DNA from 3 places in the Streptomyces sp. NPDC091280 genome. Region 1 is predicted to be linked to each of the others. Evidence: riboswitches for the same ligand, from Rfam matches in the RefSeq annotation. Region 1 holds a riboswitch; each other region holds the start of a gene.
The links. Region 1 has a riboswitch for thiamine pyrophosphate ahead of thiO (glycine oxidase ThiO). Riboswitches for the same ligand answer to the same signal wherever they lie in the genome.

Region 1 (6,564 bases):
GCCTCGAAGTACGGCCCGAAGTCCCAGGTCCGCGAGCACAGCGACGAACCCTGCCCGGCCGTGGACTCGAGCAGCAGGAACGGATCGTCGTCGTGGGTCAGCTCCTCCAGCAGCGGCAGCAGCCGCTCCCGCACCTGCGCCAGCGCCACCGACCGCTCCCGCCCGCCCGTCGCGCTCCCGGTGTGCACGACCACCCCGAGCGCGCCGATCTCCCGCCCCCGCCGCAGCGAGTGCCGCAGCGACTCGACGGACTTCTCGACGGTGGCCTCGGTGTGCGAGCCGAAGTTGATCAGGTACGGGGCGTGCACGTACGCCGGGATGGACTCGGCCTCGCACACCGCGCGGAACTCCTCGTCCTGGCGCGGGTTCCCGGGCGGGGTCGCCCAGCCGCGCGGGTTGGCGACGAAGACCTGCACGGTCTCGGCGGCCAGCTCACGGGCGTAGGACAGCCCCACGGAGTGGAGACCGCCGGCCACGGGGACATGGCCGCCGACGGGGTTGCGGGAGACGGGGGAGGGGGGCTCGCTGCTCACCCGACCAGGGTGTCACGCGCGCGTGCCGCCCCCGTCACCGGATGGTGATCGTGATCGTCGACCCCTTGGGGGCCTGTTCGCCCGCGTCCACGGACTGGCTCTTCACTGTGTCGCCGAACAGACCGAGCAGTCCGCGGTCCTCCTTGACCTTGAAACCGGACTCCTCAAGGAGCTTCGTCGCCGCGTCGACGCTCGCGCCGACCACGCTCGGCACCTCGACCATCTCCGGGCCCTTGGACAGGGTCAGCGTCACCGTGTCGCCCGAGGCGGCCTGGCTGTCGCCGGCCGGGGTCTGCTGGGCGACCTGGCCCGCGTCGTACTCCGAGGTGACCTCGGTGTCGGACACCTTCACGGTCAGACCGGCCTCCTGGAGGTCCGACTTCGCGTCGTCCAGGCTCTCACCGGTGACGTCGGGCACGTCCACCGCGCTGCCCTTGCTGACGGTCAGGGCTATCGCGGAGCCGGCGCGGCGCTCGGTGCCTGCACCGGGGGCCGTGCTGATCACGAAGCCCTTGGGGACGTCGTCGCTGAACTCCCTGGTGACCATGCCGGCCGCCAGCCCGTCCGTCTTGAGCAGGGCCTGCGCCCTGCCCAGGGCGTAGCCCGTCAGATCGGGCACCTTCACGGTCTCCGGCCCGTCCGAGACGGTCAGGGCCACCGAGTCGTTGTCCCGGATGCGGGCGCCGGGCGCCGGGTCGGTGCTGATGACGGTGCCGCGCCGCACGGTGTCGCTGTAGGCGTGCTTGACCGACTTGACGTCGAGACCGGCCTCCTTCAGCCGCGCCGTCGCCTGCGCCTCGGTCTTCGCCAGCAGCGGCGGGACCTTGGTGAACTGGCCGGAGTTGATGTACCAGACCCCCGCGCCGACCCCGAGGACCAACAGCACGGCGGCGACGATCGCCAGCAGCCCGCGCCGGGGCCGCCGGTCCTCGCGCCGCCGGGGCGGCAGCGGCGGCCCGCTCTCGAACCGGCTGGTCCGGTTGAACGGGTCGCCGCCCTCGTCCTCCTCGTTGACCGGCAGCGGACGCGGCACGGTCAGCGAGCGCGGGATCACGCTCGTACGGTTCTCCGCGTTGGGATGCTCCGAGGTCAGCGCCTGCGGCGGCACCGCGTCCAGCTGCCCGTCGCTCAGCCCGGCCCGCGCCTCGCGGACCAGGCCGAACAGCGCGACCGCGTCGTAGGGCCGGATGTCCGGGGTCCGCGCGGTGGCCGTGGCGACCAGCTCGTCCAGCTCGTACGCCAGGCCGGGCACGACGGCCGAGGGCGGCGGGACGTCCTCGTGCAGGTGCTTGTAGAGCACGATCGCGGGGGAGTCCCCGTCGTGCGGCTTCTCGCCGGTCAGCATCTCGTACAGGACGACACCGCACGCGTACACGTCGACCCGGGGCGACGCGGTGCCGCCCTCGATCTGCTCCGGCGCGAGATACGAGACCGTGCCGAGCACGTTCTCCGTGGTGCTGGTGACCGTGTCCACGGACCGGACCAGCCCGAAGTCGGCCACCTTGACCCGGCCGTCGTCCCCTATGAGCACGTTCTCCGGCTTCATGTCCCGGTGCACGAACCCGGCCCGGTGCGCGGCACCGAGCGCCGCCAGCACGGGCTCCAGGATGTCCAGCGCGGCCCGCGGCTGGAGCGCCCCGCGCTCGCGCAGCACGTCCCGCAGGGTGCAGCCGGCGACGTACTCCATCGCCAGATAGACGTACGCGCCCTGGGCGCCCTGGTCGAAGACCTGCACCACGTTCGGGTGCGCCAGCCGCGCCACCGACTTGGCCTCGCGGATGAACCGGTCGACGAAGGAGGCGTCGGCCGCCAGCGTCGGGTGCATCACCTTGAGCGCGAGAACCCGGTCGAGGCGGGTGTCCACGGCCCGGTAGACCGTGGCCATCCCGCCGACGGCGATCCGCGCGTCGACGCGATACCGGCCGTCGAGCAGCTGCCCGACGAGAGGGTCGGAGAGGGTCGTATCCACGCAGGTGAGTGTACGAGCCGAGGCTGACAGCACCGGGTTTTCGGCCAGGATCGGAGCCTTACTGCAGCGGACCTGTGACGGATCCCACGCTGTGGAGCGCGTGTTCAGAAGGCCGGGCGCTCCGGGTCCAGCCGTGCCAGGCCCGCTGCGGGAGACGAGGCCTCGGCGAAGTGCCTACGGGGGATACGCCCCGCCCGGAACGCCAGCCGGCCCGCCTCCACGGCACTCCTCATGCCGGACGCCATCAGCGCCGGTTCCCGCGCCCGGGTCACCGCCGAGGCGAGCATCACACCCGCGCACCCCAGCTCCATCGCGAACGCCGCGTCGGACGCCGTACCGGCCCCCGCGTCCAGAATCACCGGCACGCGCGCGTGCTCGGTGATCAGCTGGAAGTTGTGCGGATTGCGGATCCCGAGCCCGGACCCGATCGGCGACCCCAGCGGCATGACCGCCGCACACCCGACGTCCTCCAGCTTCCGCGCCAGCACGGGATCGTCGTTCGTGTACGGCAGCACCGTGAACCCGTCGTCGACCAGGGTCTCGGCCGCGTCGAGCAGTTCGACGGGATCGGGCAGCAGGGTGCGCTCGTCCGCGATCACCTCCAGTTTGACCAGTGACGTCCCGAGCGCCTCGCGCGCCAGCCGGGCCGTCAGCACCGCCTCACCGGCCGTGAAGCAGCCCGCCGTGTTGGGCAGCACCCGGATGCCGAGCCGCTCCAGGACGGACAGCACGGAGCCGTGCACGGAGGCGTCCACGCGCCGCATCGCGACCGTCGTGAGTTCCGTGCCGGAGGCGACCAGCGCGCGTTCCAGGACGTCGAGGCTGGGCGCGCCCCCGGTGCCCATGATCAGCCGGGACGTGAAGGACGTACCACCGAGGAGGAAGGGGTCGTCGGCCATGGGTCAGCCTCCTTGGACGGCGGTCAGGACCTCGACGCGGTCCCCCTCGGAGAGGGAGGTCGATGGCCATTCCGCGCGCGGGACGACGGTTTCGTTGAGGGCGGCGGCCACTCCGGAGGGCGACGCGGCCAGGGTGCGCACCAGGGCGTCGAGAGCCGTGCCGGGGGCGATCACCCGGGGCTCCCCGTTGACGGAGACGTTCATGCGGGCAACTCCGTGAGAGCGAATCGCTTCGGGGTGAACGGGCGCGCCTCGTCCGGGAGTTCGCCGGTGGCCAGCGCGTGCGCGAGGGCGTCGCCGGTGACCGGGGTGAGCAGGACGCCGTTGCGGTAGTGCCCGGTGGCCAGCAGCAGCCCGGGGAGGGCGGTGGGGCCGAGCAGCGGCGCGTTGTCGGGGGAGCCGGGGCGCAGTCCGGCCCGGGTCTCGGTGAGCGGCAGTTCGGTGATCCCGGGGACCAGCTCGTGCGCGTCGCGCAGCAGTTCGTAGACCCCGCCGGCGGTCACCGTGGTGTCCCAGCCCAGTTCCTCGCTGGTCGCGCCGACGACCAGCTCGCCGTTCTCGCGCGGCACCAGGTAGACCTGACTGCCGCGCACCACGGCCCGCACGGTCCGGCTCAGGAACGGCTTGTACCGCTCGGGCACGGTCAGCCGCAGCACCTGCCCCTTCACGGGCCGCACCGGCGGCAGGACGTCGTCCGGGACGCCCGCCAGCCGCCCGCTGAGGCTGCCGCCCGCGAGCACCACCTGCTCCGCGCCCAGCACCTCCCCCTCGCGCGTGACGACCCCCGTGGCGCGGTCCTGGCCGACCGTGAGCCGCTCGGCCCACGTCCGGTGGAAAGCGACCCCGGCGCGCTCGCACGCGGCCACCAGCGCCCGCGCCAGCCGCCTCGGGTCGACCTGGTGGTCCCCGTCGACGCGGAGCCCCCCGCGCACGCCCGGCGCGAGCATCGGCTCCAGACGCCGGCACTCGCGCCCGGACAGCCACTCGGAGTCCAGCCCCGACTGCCGTTGCAGGGTGTGCAGTTCACGGAGGTGGGCGCGGTCGTCGGCGTCCAGGGCGACGGCGAGCGTGCCGCAGCGCCGGTAGCCGAGGTCCAGCCCGGTGAGGTCGGTCAGCTCGGCCGCGAAGTCCGGGTAGCGGTGCGCCGAGGCCAGGTTGAGGGCGAGCAGGGTCTGCTCGCCGTAGTGCAGCTCCGTGACCGCGGCCAGCATCCCGGCGGCCACCTGGGCGGCCCCGCCGCCCGGCTCAGGGTCCACCACGGCGGTCGCGAACCCCCGTCCGGCCGCCCGCCAGGCCGTGACCAGGCCGATGATCCCGCCCCCGACGACGAGGACGTCTGACGTACGTGTAGGCATGGGCGTCCAGCCCCTCCCTTCGCCGGCATGACCCGGATCAGGTTCGTACGGTCGGAGGCCGCCAGCCTCCCTCTCAGCCCGGTGCGTCCGGACTCCCGCGAGTGCTTGTACGTCGGCCACCCTAGCCCGTACCCCATGTCCCGGTAAGGGAGCCTCCGTCCACGGCCGCCCGCGCGACGCGCGGGAGGAGCGTTGTGGAACAGGTCACTGGACGCACCCCCTGACTGACGATTTGTCAGGTGTCTATGGTGATCGGATGAGCGAGCAGACACCGGGACGGGACGCGGGCGGCGAGGGACGGCGCGTGGTCGTCGTCGGCGCGGGCATGGCAGGGGTGCAGACCGCGGTCGCCCTGCGCGAACAGGGCTTCACCGGCACCGTCACCCTCCTCGGCGCCGAACCCCATCAGCCCTACGACCGCCCGCCGCTGTCCAAGGCCGTGCTGCTCGGCAAGGCCGAGGGCTCCGCCTTCGACGTCGACTTCGAGGCGCTCGGCATCGAACTCCGGCTCGGCCGCGAGGTCCTGGGCCTGCGCCCCGCCGACCACGAACTCGACACCGCCGAGGGCCCGGTGCCGTACGACGTCCTCGTCCTCGCCACCGGTGCCGAGCCGATCCGGCTCCCGGGCGCCGACGGCGTCCCCGGAGTGCATCTGCTGCGCACCCTGGACGACGCCGAGCGGCTGCGACCGGTGCTCGCGCGGCAGCACGACATCGTGGTCGTCGGCGCGGGCTGGATCGGCGCCGAGTTCGCCACGGCCGCGCGTGAGGCGGGCTGCGCGGTGACCGTCGTGGAGGCCGCCGACCGGCCGCTCGCGGGCGCGCTGCCCGCCGAGGTGGCCGCGCCGATGGCCGCCTGGTACGCGGACGCCGGAGCCGTGCTGCGCACGCACACGCGCGTGGAGCGCGTCGAACCCGGTGCCGTGGTCCTCGACGACGGCACCCGGCTGCCCGCGGGAGCGGTCGTGGTCGGCATCGGCGCCCGCCCCGCCACCGGCTGGCTCGCGGACTCCGGCATCGAACTGGGCGCCCACCGCGAGGTCGTGGCCGACGACCGGCTGCGCACCTCGGTGCCGGACGTGTACGCGGTCGGCGACTGCGCCTCCTTCCCTTCGGGAAGGTACGGCGAGCGCCTTCTCGTCCACCACTGGGACAACGCCCTCCAGGGCCCGCGCACGGTCGCCGCGAACATCGTCGGCTCGACCCCGGCGGTCTACGACCCGGTGCCCTACTTCTGGTCCGAGCAGTTCGGCCGCTTCGTCCAGTACGTCGGCCACCACGCGTCCGCCGACACGCTGCTGTGGCGCGGCGACCCGGCCACCCCGGCCTGGACCGCCTGCTGGCTGCGCGGCGACCGCATGGTGGCCCTCCTGGCGGTCGGCCGCCCCCGCGACCTGGCCCAGGGCCGCCGGCTGATCGAATCGGGCACCCAGGTGAATCCCGGCCCGCTGGCCGACCCTTCCCTCCCGATGAAGGCCGCTGTGGCCTAGTTCGTACCCCGGGTCGGACCGGCCCGGCTTCCGACTGTCAGTCCGGGATGGCACGCTGTTTACGTGACCGAGATTGACGCAAAGATCGATGCTCTCGTCCCCGCCTGGCTCACGCTGCCCGACATCGCAGAGATGCTCGATGTCGAGGTGACACGCGTGCGGCAGCTGGTCAAGGAGGGCCAAGTCATCGCCGTACGGCGTGGTGAGAACCGCGCGCTGCACGTCCCCGCCGCCTTCATCGACGGGGCCGAGCAGAAGGTCGTCAAGGGCCTCACCGGGACCCTGACGCTCCTGCGGGACGACGGCTTCTCCGACGAAG
Region 2 (6,564 bases), on a different contig from region 1:
GCCTTCCTCGACCGCACCGACCGGCTGGTTCCGCTCGGTCAGGAGGGCGCGCTCGCGGATTTCGACGCCCACCTCGACGAGGCACTGGACCGCATTCTGGCGGAGGAGCAGAGCGCGGGCTGACGTGCTGCCATGGCGGCGGGGGGAGTTGGCGTAACGCTTCGCCAACGGCCCGGAACCGCGGGCGGCGTCTGGGGAGCCCCTGACCCCGAGGCGCCCCGAGGTCCTCTCTCAGATGCTCTGAGGCATCCCGAGGTGCTCTCTGAGGTACTCCGGGCGTCCCGAGGTCGCAGGAACGCTTCTGCGGGGCCCTGGGCGGCCGTTCTCGCCGTCCTCAGTGCTTGCGGCGCCGGCCCTTCCCGCCGCGCGCCGGTGCGGGCTTCGCGGTCGGCGCCGACGCGGGGCCGGCACCGGGCCCCGCCGTGGCCGCCCCGGCGACACCCGCCGGTACCGGGTCGCTGCCGGGGCGGTCCGCCGAGACGACGAGGGCGGCGAGCGCCGTGGTGACCGGAACCGAGGCGACCAGGCCGATCGAACCCACCAGCGTGCGCACGATCTCCTCGGCGACCAACTCGCTGTTGGCGACCGACCCCACGCTGCTCTGGGCGATGGAGAAGAGCAGCAGCAGCGGCAGGGCGGCGCCCGCGTAGGCGAGGACGAGCGTGTTGACGACCGAGGCGATGTGGTCGCGGCCGATGCGGATACCGGCGCGGTACAGCCCGCGCCAGCCCATCGACGGATTGGCCTCGTGCAGTTCCCACACGGCCGACGTCTGCGTGACCGTCACATCGTCGAGCACACCGAGCGAACCGATGATGACTCCGGCGAGCAGCAGGCCGCTCATGTCGATCGACGGATACAGCCCGTGGATCAGGCCCGTGTTGTCGTCCGTGTTGCCGGTCAGCGCGGCCCAGCCGATGAACACCGAGCCCAGGACGCCGATCAGCACCAGCGACATCAGCGTGCCGAGCACCGCCACGGATGTACGGGCCGACAGCCCGTGGCACATGTAGAGGGCGATCAGCATGATGGCGCTGGACCCGACCACCGCCACGATCAGCGGGTTCGAGCCGTGCAGGATCGCGGGCAGGATGAAGAAGTTGAGGATCATGAAGCTGATGGCCAGCGCGATCAGTGCCATGACACCGCGCAGTCGGCCCACCACCACGACGGCCAGCGCGAAGATCGCGGCGAGCAGCGCCATCGGGAACTTCCGGTTCACATCGGTGACCGAGTACTGCAGATCCCGGGGCGCGGAGGGCTCGTAGGCGACCACGACCTTCTCGCCCTGGTGCAACTGCCGAGACTGGTCGGGCTGCACGATCTCCGTGAACGTACGGCCCTTGTCCTTGCCCGTGCTGACCGTGACCGTGGCCTTCTTGCAGGTGCCGCCCGCCTCCTGCTGCGCCGAGGAGCCCTCGGCCGTGGAGGTGTCGCCGGTCGCGCCCCCGCCCGAGGCGTTCACCGAGGCGCAGCTCACGCTCACGACCTTGGTGACCGTCGCCTGCTGCGTCTGCCGGTCGAAGCCGACCCCGGTGCGCTTGTGCGACGGGGCGCCGCCGGGCCACAGCACCACCATGCCGACCACGACCGCCACCGTGAACGGGATCAGGATCGCCGCGATGACCTTCCGGAGGTGACGGGAGACGGGCGCGGCCGGCCCGTGACTGTGTGAGTGACCGTGTCCGCCGCCCGCACCGGAGCCGTGCCCGCCGTCCCCGTGGGAGCCGTGGTCGTCCCCGGACCCCGACCCGGAGCCGTGGTCGCCTCCCGAACCATGGCCGTGGTCGTGGCCATGCGGCGGCCCGGTCGGCGGGTACGGGGGCTGCTGTGTCGTGGTCACCGCCCGATCATCGCAAGAACGCCGGGGGCCCACTGTTCACCGCGCCACTTATGGCGCTAGCGTGGAGTCACCTTTGCACACGCGGGAGCTCGGAGCACCGGGCTGAGAGGGCGCTGACCTTCGTCTCTGCGATGTTTCACGGGAAACGTCACCTGAATCGAGTGATGTTTCACATGAAACATCGGCTGACGGAAGCCGCTGCGTCGACCGCCGAACCTGTTACCGGGTAATGCCGGCGTAGGGAGTAGGTCTCATGACCAACAAGGACGTACGCACGCCTGCCTCCAGCCAGGACGAACAGCCCATTCCGGGCGAGGAGTTCGCGCGGGCCGAGCAGCCGACGGGGGTTGAGGAGTCCCCCGCGGCCGGGGAGTCCATCGGCTGGCACAAGGGGTATGTCGAGGGCTCGCGCCCCGATCTGCGGGTGCCGGTCCGTCAGGTGCACCTCACCAATGGGCAGTCGGTGACGCTGTACGACACCTCGGGCCCGTACACCGATCCGCTCGTCGACACCGACGTCCGCAGGGGGCTGGCGCCGCTGCGGGAGAACTGGATCATCGCCCGGGGTGACACCGAGGAGTACGCGGGCCGCCCCGTCCGTCCCGAGGACGACGGAATCAAGCACACGTCACCGCGCGGTGGACTCCGCAACCTGGACGCCGTGTTCCCGGGCCGCCCGCGCCAGCCGCGCCGAGGCCGTGAGGGTACGGCGGTGACCCAACTCGCCTACGCGCGACGGGGCGAGATCACGCCCGAGATGGAGTTCGTGGCGGTACGGGAGAAGGTGGCGCCCGAAGTGGTCCGCGAGGAGATCGCGGCCGGGCGGGCGGTACTGCCGGCCAACGTCAACCACCCCGAGATCGAGCCGATGATCATCGGCAAGCGGTTCCTGGTGAAGGTCAACGCCAACATCGGCAATTCCGCGGTCACTTCCTCCATCGAGGAGGAGGTCGAGAAGATGACGTGGGCGACCCGCTGGGGCGCCGACACGGTCATGGACCTGTCCACCGGCCGCAACATCCACACCACCCGCGAGTGGGTGCTGCGCAACTCCCCCGTCCCCATCGGCACGGTGCCGCTCTACCAGGCGCTCGAAAAGGTCGACGGCCGCGCCGAGGAGCTGACCTGGGAGATCTACAAGGACACGGTCGTCGAACAGGCCGAACAGGGCGTGGACTACATGACCGTCCACGCGGGCGTGCGGCTGCCGTTCGTACCGCTGACGGCGAACCGCAAGACCGGCATCGTCTCGCGCGGCGGCTCGATCATGGCGGCCTGGTGCCTGGCCCACCACAAGGAATCGTTCCTCTACGAGAACTTCGAGGAACTCTGCGAGATCCTCGCCGCCTACGACGTCACGTACTCGCTGGGCGACGGTCTGCGGCCGGGGTCGATCGCGGACGCCAACGACGAAGCGCAGTTCGCGGAGTTGCGCACGCTCGGGGAACTCAACACGATCGCCAAGCGTTTCAACGTACAGACCATGATCGAAGGCCCGGGACATGTCCCGATGCACAAGATCAAGGAGAACATCGACCTTCAGCAGGAGATCTGTGATGAAGCTCCGTTCTATACGCTCGGCCCGCTGACGACGGACGTCGCGCCTGCGTACGACCACATCACTTCTGGCATCGGTGCCGCGATGATCGCCTGGTGGGGCACGGCCATGCTCTGCTATGTCACGCCCAAGGAGCACTTGGGCCTGCCCAATCGTGACGACGTCAAGACCGGCGTCATCACCTACAAGATCGCCGCCCACGCAGCCGACCTCGCCAAGGGGCACCCAGGTGCACAGGAGTGGGACGACGCGCTGTCCGACGCCCGCTTCGAGTTCCGCTGGGAGGACCAGTTCAACCTGGCCCTCGACCCGGTCACGGCACGGGAGTTCCACGACGAGACCCTCCCGGCCGAACCGGCCAAGACGGCCCACTTCTGCTCGATGTGCGGGCCGAAGTTCTGCTCGATGAAGATCTCCCAGGACATCCGCCGCGAACACGGCGGTACCAAGGCCGAGGTCGAAGAGGGCATGGCGCGGAAGTCGAAGGAGTTCGCGGCAGCGGGCAACCGGGTCTATCTGCCGATCGCCGACTGAGGGCCGCCCTCTAGCTCTTCGGCGAGGCCTTGGCCGGGCCGCTGCCGTCGCTGGCGCCGCCGACGGCGCACAGGGCGTGGTCGACCAGGGTGCCCGTGGCGCGGTTGAGAGCGGTGAGGTCCGGCGGTGCGGTGGTCGTCGTGATGGAGACGGTCACCGCGCGGCTGCCGTCGGCACTCACCGCGGGGCGGGTGTTGACGCCCGCTCCGTCGCCCTCGTGGGTGTAGTAGAAGCCGCCGCAGGAGAGCGGGATCTTGCGCAGGCCGAGGCCGTAGGTGCCCTCGGGCATCTCGGCCACGTCCTCCGGGTCGTCGGTCCGCTGGACGGTCTGCCGCATCTCGCGCCACTGTACGGCGGGCAGCAGCCGGCCGTCGGCCAGGGCCCGGAAGAAGGCGTTCAGGTCGGCGGTGGTGCTCACCACACCGGAGTCGGCGGTGTGCTGGAGGCTGTGGTCGGTGACGTCGAGACGCTTGCCGTCGGCGGTCGTGAGGTACGCGTTCACATGCGGATCGGGAAGGAACGGGTTGAGCCCGGGGATGGAGGTGTCGCGCAGTCCGAGTCTCGCGATGACGCGGTGGGCGACCAGGTCCTGCCAGCTCGCGCCGCCGGCTTTCTCGGCGATCATCCCGGCCAGCAGGTAGTTGGTGTTGGAGTACGCCCACCGGGTGGCCCCGCCCGGCTGCGGCACGAACAGCGGCCGGTGCTTCATCGCGACGGCGACCAGGTCGGCCGCCGGGGTGGTGTCGTAGCGGTTCTCGTCGAAGTGGTTGAACAGGCGGTCCTGGATCTCCGCGTCGTCGATGTAGTCGTAGAGGCCGCTGGTCTGGCGGAGCAGGTCGCGGACGGTGATGCGGGTGCCGTCGTTGCCGTTGCCCGTGACGACTCCCGGCAGCCAGTGCTCGACGGTGTCGTCGAGTGACAGCCGTTTCTCCGCCACGAGTTGGAGGACGACGGTCGCCACGAACGTCTTCGTCGTGCTCGCCACACGGAAGTGCGCGTTCCAGGGGATCGGCGCGGCGGAGCCGGCCGTGCGGGTGCCGATGCGGGCCATGAGCGGGGCGCCGTTCGGCCGGTCGACCCTGGCCAGCACGTTCACATCGCCGCCTCCGGCCTGCCGTACGGCCGCCAGGTCGCGCTGGAGCACGGCTTCGTCGTACACGTGAGAGGGGTGGTTCGGTGCGGGGTGTCCGGTGGTTGTGGTGGCGGCGGTCGCGGTGGTCGCGGCCATGGGTGAGGCCAGTGCGAGCAACGCCGCGGCCAGTACGGCGGCGCCGGTCTTCCTCGACGACGGCAACTGCATGTTCGAGTCCCCCGTAGCTCTCGGTCCTGATTGGTGACGATCACCAGCCAACCGGATCAGGGCACGAAGGAGGATGGGGCTGGCCTCCGGATGAAGGGTCGAGGTAGCCCCCCGGCCAGGCCGGGGCGGACCCGGCGAAGCCCCGCTGGACGTCGTGACGGGACAGGAGTGGAGGTCGTGAGCGAAAGGGAAGGGGACGCCGTAACGGAACAGACAAGGTCACGCGTGTCGCGATCAAGGTCTCTACCCTGCCTGGCATGGGTGGGATCGATCTGGGCAATGGGCTTGTCGGTGCCGTGTTGGGGATGTTGGTCGCGGTGCTGTTCCAGGATCCGATACAGAACAGCTGGTACAGGCTGCGTGCCCGCTCGAAGAGCGTGGTGCGGGCGCTGCGCCGGCGGGAGGAGTCCAGCCCGGCGTGGCGGACGTTCTCGCTCGGTCCGCTGCACACCTCGGCCCTGATCGTCGAGGGCGACGGGGAGTCCTCCATACCGACGCAATCCGTCTACATCCAAGTATTGGACCAGGAGATCGAGCTGCCGCCGGACATGGTCGACTGGCGGAGCGAGATAGAGGAGGAAAGCACGCGCCTGAGGGCAGAGGGACGAACACCGTTGTGGAACGGACCTCGATATGCCGTCGAGAGGGTCGACATCTCCCGGACCGCACTCGACGAACAGCCGGAAATTCATCTGCGGCTGCGTCCGACGGACTACTACACTTTTCTCGCGGCCCAGCAATTGGACCGTCGGCTGTCCGACGGTACGACTCCCCGTTCGCGCTATCTCGACCCTGAGAAACCGCTGTCGGCACCCGCTTTTCTGCAATGCAGTTTCGCCGTGAACGTCGCCGTCGTGACGGCCGACGACATGCTGATCGTCAGCCAACGCAGTGACCGGGTCCGGATGGCCCCGGGCGTCTGGAACTCGTCCGTCAACGAGGGCATGTCACGCTACATCGACTCGGCCGGCAGGAACGCACCCGATCTCTACGCGGTCGCGCGACGCGGTATGCGCGAAGAACTGTCCTTGGAACCGCACGAATACGCACTCGACATGCTCGCGTTCGTACTGGACGTCGAGAAGCGTCAATGGAGTGCTCACTTCTACGCCCGGCTCGCCGATGTGAAAAGCGCCGGTCTACAGGAACGGATGAGCAGAGGGGTCGCGGACAGATGGGAACACCAGACCATCGACTTCGTTCCCTTCCGCCCTTCGGCGGTCATCAAGTACATGCTGCGCGCCGATCGCGTTCACCGGTGGGCCCCTCTTGCACCGGCCCTCTTCCATCTCGCGTTGGTGCACGTCCACAGCCGCACTCCGGTGGAAA
Region 3 (6,564 bases), on a different contig from region 1:
CGGGCACCCCGGCCTGGTCGTGTCCGTCGAGCAGCACCCGCCCGGAGTCCAGGGCTTGCAGCCCGGCCACCGCCCGCAGCAGCGTCGACTTGCCGCTGCCGCTCGGCCCGAGCACACACACGATCTCGTGCTCGGCGACACCCAGGTCGACGGCGTCCAGCACCGGGCGCCCGCCGAACCGTACGGTCGCGTCCTCAAGGCCCAGCAGCAGGTCCGACGGCATCTAGAACTCCCCCGTCCGGTCGGTGCGCAGCCGCTCAAGGACCAGCAGGGCCACCGCGCACACCACCATCAGAATCGTCGAAAGGGCCATCGCCTGGCCGTAGTTGAGATCCCCGGGCCGGGACAGCAGCCGGGCCACCGCGACCGGCAGCGTCGGGTTGTCGGGCCGCGCGATGAACACGGTCGCCCCGAACTCCCCCAGCGACACCGCGAACGCGAACCCGGCGGCGATCAGCAACGCCCGCCGCACCAACGGCAGATCGACCTCGCGCCACACCCGCCACGGCGACGCCCCGAGCACGGCCGCCGCCTCCCGCAGCCGCCCGTCCACCGCCCGCAGCACGGGCAGCATGGTCCGTACGACGAAGGGGACACCGACCAGCGCCTGCGCGAGCGGCACCAGGATCCATGAACTCCGCAGATCCACCGGGGGTTTGTCGAGCGAGATCAGGAAGCCGAAGCCGACCGTCACCGCCGACACCCCGAGCGGCAGCATCAGCAGCGCGTCGAAGCCGCGTACCAGCCGTCCCGCGTCGCGCCGGGTCAGGGCCGCGGCGGCGAGGCCGCCGATCAGCACGGCGATGGCGGTGGCGGCGACGGCGTACTCCAGCGAGTTGCCGATCGCGGCGATCGGCGGGACCAGGAAGGTGCCGCCGTCGTCGTGGGTCAGCGCCCGGTAGTAGCCGAAGTGCGCTGTGCCGAGCGACCGTTGGACCAGCACCGCGAGCGGCAGTACGAGCAGCAGGAGGATCGAGACGAGGACTCCGGCCAGCAGGGACCACTGGCCGGCCCCGCGCGGGCGGCGTGCGGTCACCGCCGGGTCCACCAGCCGCAGGGCCGTCTCCCGTCGCCGTACCGTCCAGGCGTGGACGGCGAGGATCGTGCCCACCGCGGCGAACTGGACGATCGTCAGCACGGCCGCCGTGGAGAGGTCGAAGATCTCGGAGGTCTGGCGGTAGATCTCCACTTCGAGGGTCGAGAAGGTCGGGCCGCCGAGGATCTGCACCACACCGAACGAGGTGAAGGTGAACAGGAAGACCATCAGCGCGGCGGCGGCCACGGCGGGCGCGAGCGCGGGCAGCGTCACCTGCCGCCAGGCCCGCAGCCGGGAGGCGCCGAGCATCCGCGCGGCCTCCTCCTGACGCGGGTCGAGCTGGGCCCAGAGGCCGCCCACCGTCCGGACGACGACCGCGTAGTTGAAGAAGACGTGCGCGAGCAGGATGGCCCACACGGTGGTGTCCAGCCGTACGCCCCACAGGTCGTCCAGGAGTCCGCCGCGGCCGACGAGCGCGAGGAAGGCCGTACCGACGACGACCGTGGGCAGCACGAAGGGGACCGTCACGACCGCCCGCAGCACGTGCCGGCCCGGGAAGTCGAAGCGCGCGAAGACATACGCGCCGGGGAGCGCGATGAGCAGCGTGAGCGCGGTGGAGGCGAGCGCCTGCCAGGTGGTGAACCACAGGACGTGCCGGATGTCCGACTGGGCCAGCACGTCCGCGATGCGGCCCAACTGCCAGGCGCCGTCCACCTTCAGGCCGCGCGCGACGATCGCGGCGACCGGATAGGCGAAGAACACCGCGAAGAACGCGACGGGCACGGCCATGAGACCGAGCCGCGTCACGCTGCCCCGGTGGGTCCGCCGGGGGGCTACTTCAGTACGAGCGAGGTCCACGACTTGACCCACTGGTCCCGGTCGGCGGCGATCTTCGCGGGGGCCATGGTCTCGGGGTCCTTGGCCTGCGGACCGTACTTCGTGAACTCGGCCGGCACGGTCGCGCCCTCGATCACCGGGTAGACGAACATGTTGAGCGGCATGTCCTCCTGGAACTCCTTGGTGAGCAGGAAGTCGATGAAGGCCTTGCCGCCCTTGGTGTTCCTCGCGTTGCTGAGCAGTCCCGCGTACTCGGTCTGCCGGAAGCAGGTGCCGTACGCCACCCCGGTGGGCGCGGTGGTCGGCTTCGGGTCGCCGTAGATGACCTCGGCGGGCGGCGAGGAAGCGTACGAGACGACGAGGGGCCGGTCGCCGCCCGCCTTCCTGCCACCGGCCGACCCGGAGAACTCCTGGTCGTAGGCCTGCTCCCAGCCGTCGACGACCTTCACGCCGTTGGCCTTGAGCTGCTTCCAGTACGCCTGCCAGCCGTCGTCCCCGAATTGGGCCGCGCTGCCGAGCAGGAAGCCGAGGCCGGGCGAGGAGGTGGCCGCGTTCTCGGTGACCAGGAGGTTCTTGTACTCGGGCTTGACCAGGTCCGCGAAGGAGGTGGGCGGGGTCAGCTTGTGCTTGCTGAAGTAGGCCTTGTCGTAGTTGACGCAGATGTCGCCGGTGTCGATGGGCGTGACCCGGTGCTTGGACTCGTCGACGCGGTAGGCGGGTTTGACGGTCGCGGAGCCCTTCGCGTCGTAGGACTGGAAGAGGCCGTTGTCGAGCGCGCGGGAGAGCAGGGTGTTGTCGACGCCGAAGAAGACGTCTCCCTGGGGGTTGTCCTTGGTCAGGATCGCCTTGTTGACGGCCTGTCCGGCGTCGCCGTCCTTGAGGACCTTGACGGTGTAGCCGGACTGCTTCTCGAAGTCCTTGAGGACGCTCTTGGAGACGGCCCACGAGTCGTGGCTGACGAGCGTGACGGTCTTGGAGCCGGAGCCGCCGCTGCCGTCCGAGCCCGACCCGCACGCGGAGAGCGTGACCAGGCCGAGGCCCACGAGGACAGCACAGTACTTCTTGGTGTTCACGGTGATGACCGAACTTCCTACCCAGAATGACCTGGGCGAGGTTCAGAGGGTCTGCGGCCCGATTGCCGCACTCTCAGCGCTGCGCGCTCCCCTGTCGGATATGAAGGTGTACGTACAGGTGGTACGGGTGAAGGTTACCTCTCGGTGGCCGCCAGCTGACCGCACGCTCCGTCGATCTCCTGGCCACGGGTGTCCCGGACGGTGACCGGCACCCCATGGGCCGCGATGGCCTCGACGAACGCCTTCTCGTCCTCGGGGCGGGAGGCCGTCCACTTGGAGCCCGGCGTCGGGTTCAGCGGGATCAGGTTGACGTGCACGGGCTTGCCCTTGAGGAGCCGGCCGAGCCGGTCGCCGCGCCACGCCTGGTCGTTGATGTCCCGGATCAGCGCGTACTCGATGGACAGCCGGCGCCCGGACTTCGCCGCGTACTCCCAGCCGGCGTCGAGGACCTCGCGGACCTTCCACCGGGTGTTCACGGGGACCAGGGTGTCGCGCAGGTCGTCGTCCGGCGCGTGCAGCGAGATCGCGAGCCGGCACTTGAAGCCCTCGTCCGCGAAACGGTGGATCGCCGGCACGAGTCCGACCGTCGAGACGGTGATCCCGCGCTGCGAGAGGCCGAGGCCGTCCGGCTCGGGGTCGGTGAGGGCACGGATGGACTGGACGACCCGCTTGTAGTTGGCGAGGGGCTCGCCCATGCCCATGAAGACGATGTTGGAGAGCCGGGCGGGACCCCCCGGGATCTCGCCGTCGCGCAGCGCGCGCATGCCGTCCACGATCTGGTGCACGATCTCACCGGTGGAGAGGTTCCGGTCGAGGCCGGCCTGGCCCGTCGCGCAGAACGGGCAGTTCATCCCGCAGCCGGCCTGCGAGCTGATGCACATGGTGACCCGGTCCGGGTACCGCATCAGCACGGACTCGACGAGCGTCCCGTCGAACAGCCGCCACAGCGTCTTGCGGGTGGTGTCCTGGTCGGTCGACAGATGCCGTACGACCGTCATCAGCTCAGGGAGCAGCGCCTCCTGGAGCTTGGCGCGCGAACCGGCGGGGATGTCGGTCCACTGCTCCGGGTCGTGCGCGAGACGCGCGAAGTAGTGCTGCGAGAGCTGCTTGGCGCGAAACGGCTTCTCGCCGACCGCCGCGACGGCTTCCTTGCGCTCGGCGGGCGTGAGATCGGCGAGGTGCCGCGGCGGCTTCTGGGCTCCGCGCGGGGCGACGAATGTGAGTTCTCCGGGCTTAGGCATGGCCCTACCAGTGTCGCAGACATACGAAGAGGGACTCGCCGCCCTGTGGACAACGAGCCCCTCCTCCGCGAAACCGCAGGTCAGCGGGTATCCCCGCCGGTCAGCCGGAGCCGACGAACAGCACGAACATCAACCACACCACGGGAGCCGTGGGCAGCAGGGAGTCCAGCCGGTCCATGATGCCGCCGTGACCCGGCAGCAGCGTGCCCATGTCCTTGATGCCGAGGTCCCGCTTGATCATGGACTCGCCGAGGTCGCCCAGCGTGGCGCTGGCCGCGACCGCGAGGCCCAGGACGAGGCCCTGCCACCAGCTGCCGTCGTCGATCAGGAACTGCATGCACAGCGCGCCCGCCACCATCGCGAAGGACACCGCCCCGAACAGGCCCTCGCGGGTCTTGCCGGGGCTGATGCGCGGGGCGAGCTTGTGCCTGCCGAAGCGCCAGCCGATGGCGTACGCCCCGGTGTCGCTGACGACGGTCAGCAGCAGGAACGTCAGCACCCGCCAGGCGCCGTCGTCGGCGGTGAGCATCAGGGCGACGAACGTGGCCAGGAACGGCACGTAGAACGCCGCGAAGACGCCCGCCGTGACGTCCTTGAGGTAGCCCTCCGGCGGTTCCGTCATCCGCCAGACCAGGACGGCGAGCGCCGTGAGCGCCATGGCGACCCAGGCGCCCTCAGGGCCCCGGACGTAACCGGCGACGACCATCGCCGCACCGCCGACCGCGAGGGGCACGAGGGGCGCCTTGATGCCCTTGCGCTCCTGAAGCCGCGAGGTCAGCTCCCACAGACCCACCACGACGGCGACCGCTATCACGCCGACGAACACGGCCTTGACGACGAACAGGGACGCGGCGATCACCGCGCCGAGTCCGACCCCGACCCCTATGGCCGCACCCAGGTCCCGGCCCGCGCTCTTCTTCTGCGGGGCGGGCGCCGATGGCGGGACGTCGGGCATGGGCTCCGGATTCTGCGGCCCCACCCCGTAGGGGAGCGCCTGCGGCATGTCAGAGGTCGGTGTCCGCGGGTCGTACGACGGCGACTGCCGTACGTCGTACGGCGGCTGCCGCGTCTCGTCGCGGAACGTCTCGTCGCGGAACAAGGGGCCGCTCAGCCGAGCGGCCCCCCGGTCGTCATCCTGGTGTCCGCCGTATGCGGGCTCGTCGGGCACGATGGGCATGGGGCGAGTCTGCTGCGCCTTGGGCGCATCGTACGTGGGACCCGCCGGGGCAGCCCCCTGGACAGGCCCCTCGTCGGACGGCCCCCAGTACCCGGCTTGTGGCGGTGCCCCCCAGGAAGAGTCGTTCATCAGACCTCTAGCAGCTCCGCTTCCTTGTGCTTGAGGAGTTCGTCCACCTGGGCGACGTACTTCGCCGTGGTGTCGTCGAGCTCCTTCTCCGCGCGACGGCCCTCGTCCTCGCCGATGTCGCCGTCCTTGATCGCCTTGTCGATCGCTTCCTTGGCCTTGCGGCGGATGGAGCGGATCGAGATCTTGGAGTCCTCGGCCTTGGTCTTGGCGACCTTGATGTACTCCTTGCGGCGCTCCCCGGTCAGCTCCGGGAACGTCACACGGATGATGTTGCCGTCGTTGCTCGGGTTGACGCCGAGGTCCGAGTCACGGATCGCCTGCTCGATGTTGCGCAGCGCGCTCTTGTCGAACGGGGTCACCACGGCCATGCGCGGCTCCGGCACGGAGAACGAAGCCAGCTGGTTGATCGGTGTCAGTGCGCCGTAATAGTCGGCCACGATCTTGTTGAACATCGCCGGGTGCGCACGGCCGGTGCGGATCGCGGCGAAGTCCTCCTTGGCGACCACGACGGCCTTCTCCATCTTCTCCTCGGCTTCGAGGAGGGTCTCTTCGATCACCACTTGCTCCTGCGTGTCTTGAGTAGGCCCGGCTGCTGTGCTGTGTCGGCGTCGGCGGCCGGCTGCGTCGCGTCTTCTTCCTGCACGGTTCCCGACCGGCAGGACATTGTCCATCCCCCGGTCAGGGTCATCAGCCCTGGCTGCCTTGGTCACCCACAAGCGTGCCGATCTTCTCACCCTTGACGGCGCGGGCGATATTGCCCTCCGCCAGAAGCTCGAAGACCAGGATCGGAAGCTTGTTGTCGCGGCACAGGGTGATGGCGGTCATGTCGGCGACCTTGAGGTCCTGGGTGATGACCTCGCCGTAGCTCAGCGAGTCGAACTTGACGGCCGCGGGGTTGGTCTTCGGGTCGGAGTCGTAGACCCCGTCGACACCGTTCTTGCCCATCAGCAGCGCCTCGGCGTTGATCTCCAGGGCGCGCTGGGCGGCGGTGGTGTCGGTGGAGAAGTACGGCATGCCCATACCGGCGCCGAAGATGACCACACGGCCCTTCTCCAGGTGGCGCACGGCGCG

Region 2: linked by a shared signal. The riboswitch ahead of thiC (phosphomethylpyrimidine synthase ThiC) and the one ahead of thiO (glycine oxidase ThiO) in region 1 are both predicted to bind thiamine pyrophosphate.
Region 3: linked by a shared signal. The riboswitch ahead of ACIQPR_RS36865 (thiamine ABC transporter substrate binding subunit) and the one ahead of thiO (glycine oxidase ThiO) in region 1 are both predicted to bind thiamine pyrophosphate.

The regions. Positions count from the first base shown of each region.
Region 1 covers NZ_JBIVUZ010000011.1:45,141-51,704, forward strand. The annotation lists gene ACIQPR_RS30870 (deoxyribonuclease IV) at 1-533, opposite strand, end outside; gene pknB (Stk1 family PASTA domain-containing Ser/Thr kinase) at 568-2,502, opposite strand; gene ACIQPR_RS30880 (thiazole synthase) at 2,607-3,401, opposite strand; gene thiS (sulfur carrier protein ThiS) at 3,405-3,605, opposite strand; gene thiO (glycine oxidase ThiO) at 3,602-4,756, opposite strand; TPP riboswitch at 4,754-4,865, opposite strand; gene ACIQPR_RS30895 (NAD(P)/FAD-dependent oxidoreductase) at 5,013-6,245, shown strand; gene ACIQPR_RS30900 (Rv2175c family DNA-binding protein) at 6,309-6,564, shown strand, end outside.
Region 2 covers NZ_JBIVUZ010000003.1:481,765-488,328, forward strand. The annotation lists gene ACIQPR_RS12245 (SsgA family sporulation/cell division regulator) at 1-123, shown strand, start outside; gene ACIQPR_RS12250 (YibE/F family protein) at 335-1,843, opposite strand; TPP riboswitch at 1,915-2,104, shown strand; gene thiC (phosphomethylpyrimidine synthase ThiC) at 2,097-3,935, shown strand; gene ACIQPR_RS12260 (serine hydrolase domain-containing protein) at 3,946-5,235, opposite strand; gene ACIQPR_RS12265 (hypothetical protein) at 5,493-6,564, shown strand, end outside.
Region 3 covers NZ_JBIVUZ010000014.1:123,390-129,953, forward strand. The annotation lists gene ACIQPR_RS36855 (ABC transporter ATP-binding protein) at 1-223, opposite strand, end outside; gene ACIQPR_RS36860 (ABC transporter permease) at 224-1,825, opposite strand; gene ACIQPR_RS36865 (thiamine ABC transporter substrate binding subunit) at 1,870-2,946, opposite strand; TPP riboswitch at 2,943-3,049, opposite strand; gene rlmN (23S rRNA (adenine(2503)-C(2))-methyltransferase RlmN) at 3,081-4,187, opposite strand; gene ACIQPR_RS36875 (phosphatidate cytidylyltransferase) at 4,288-5,493, opposite strand; gene frr (ribosome recycling factor) at 5,493-6,050, opposite strand; gene pyrH (UMP kinase) at 6,181-6,564, opposite strand, start outside.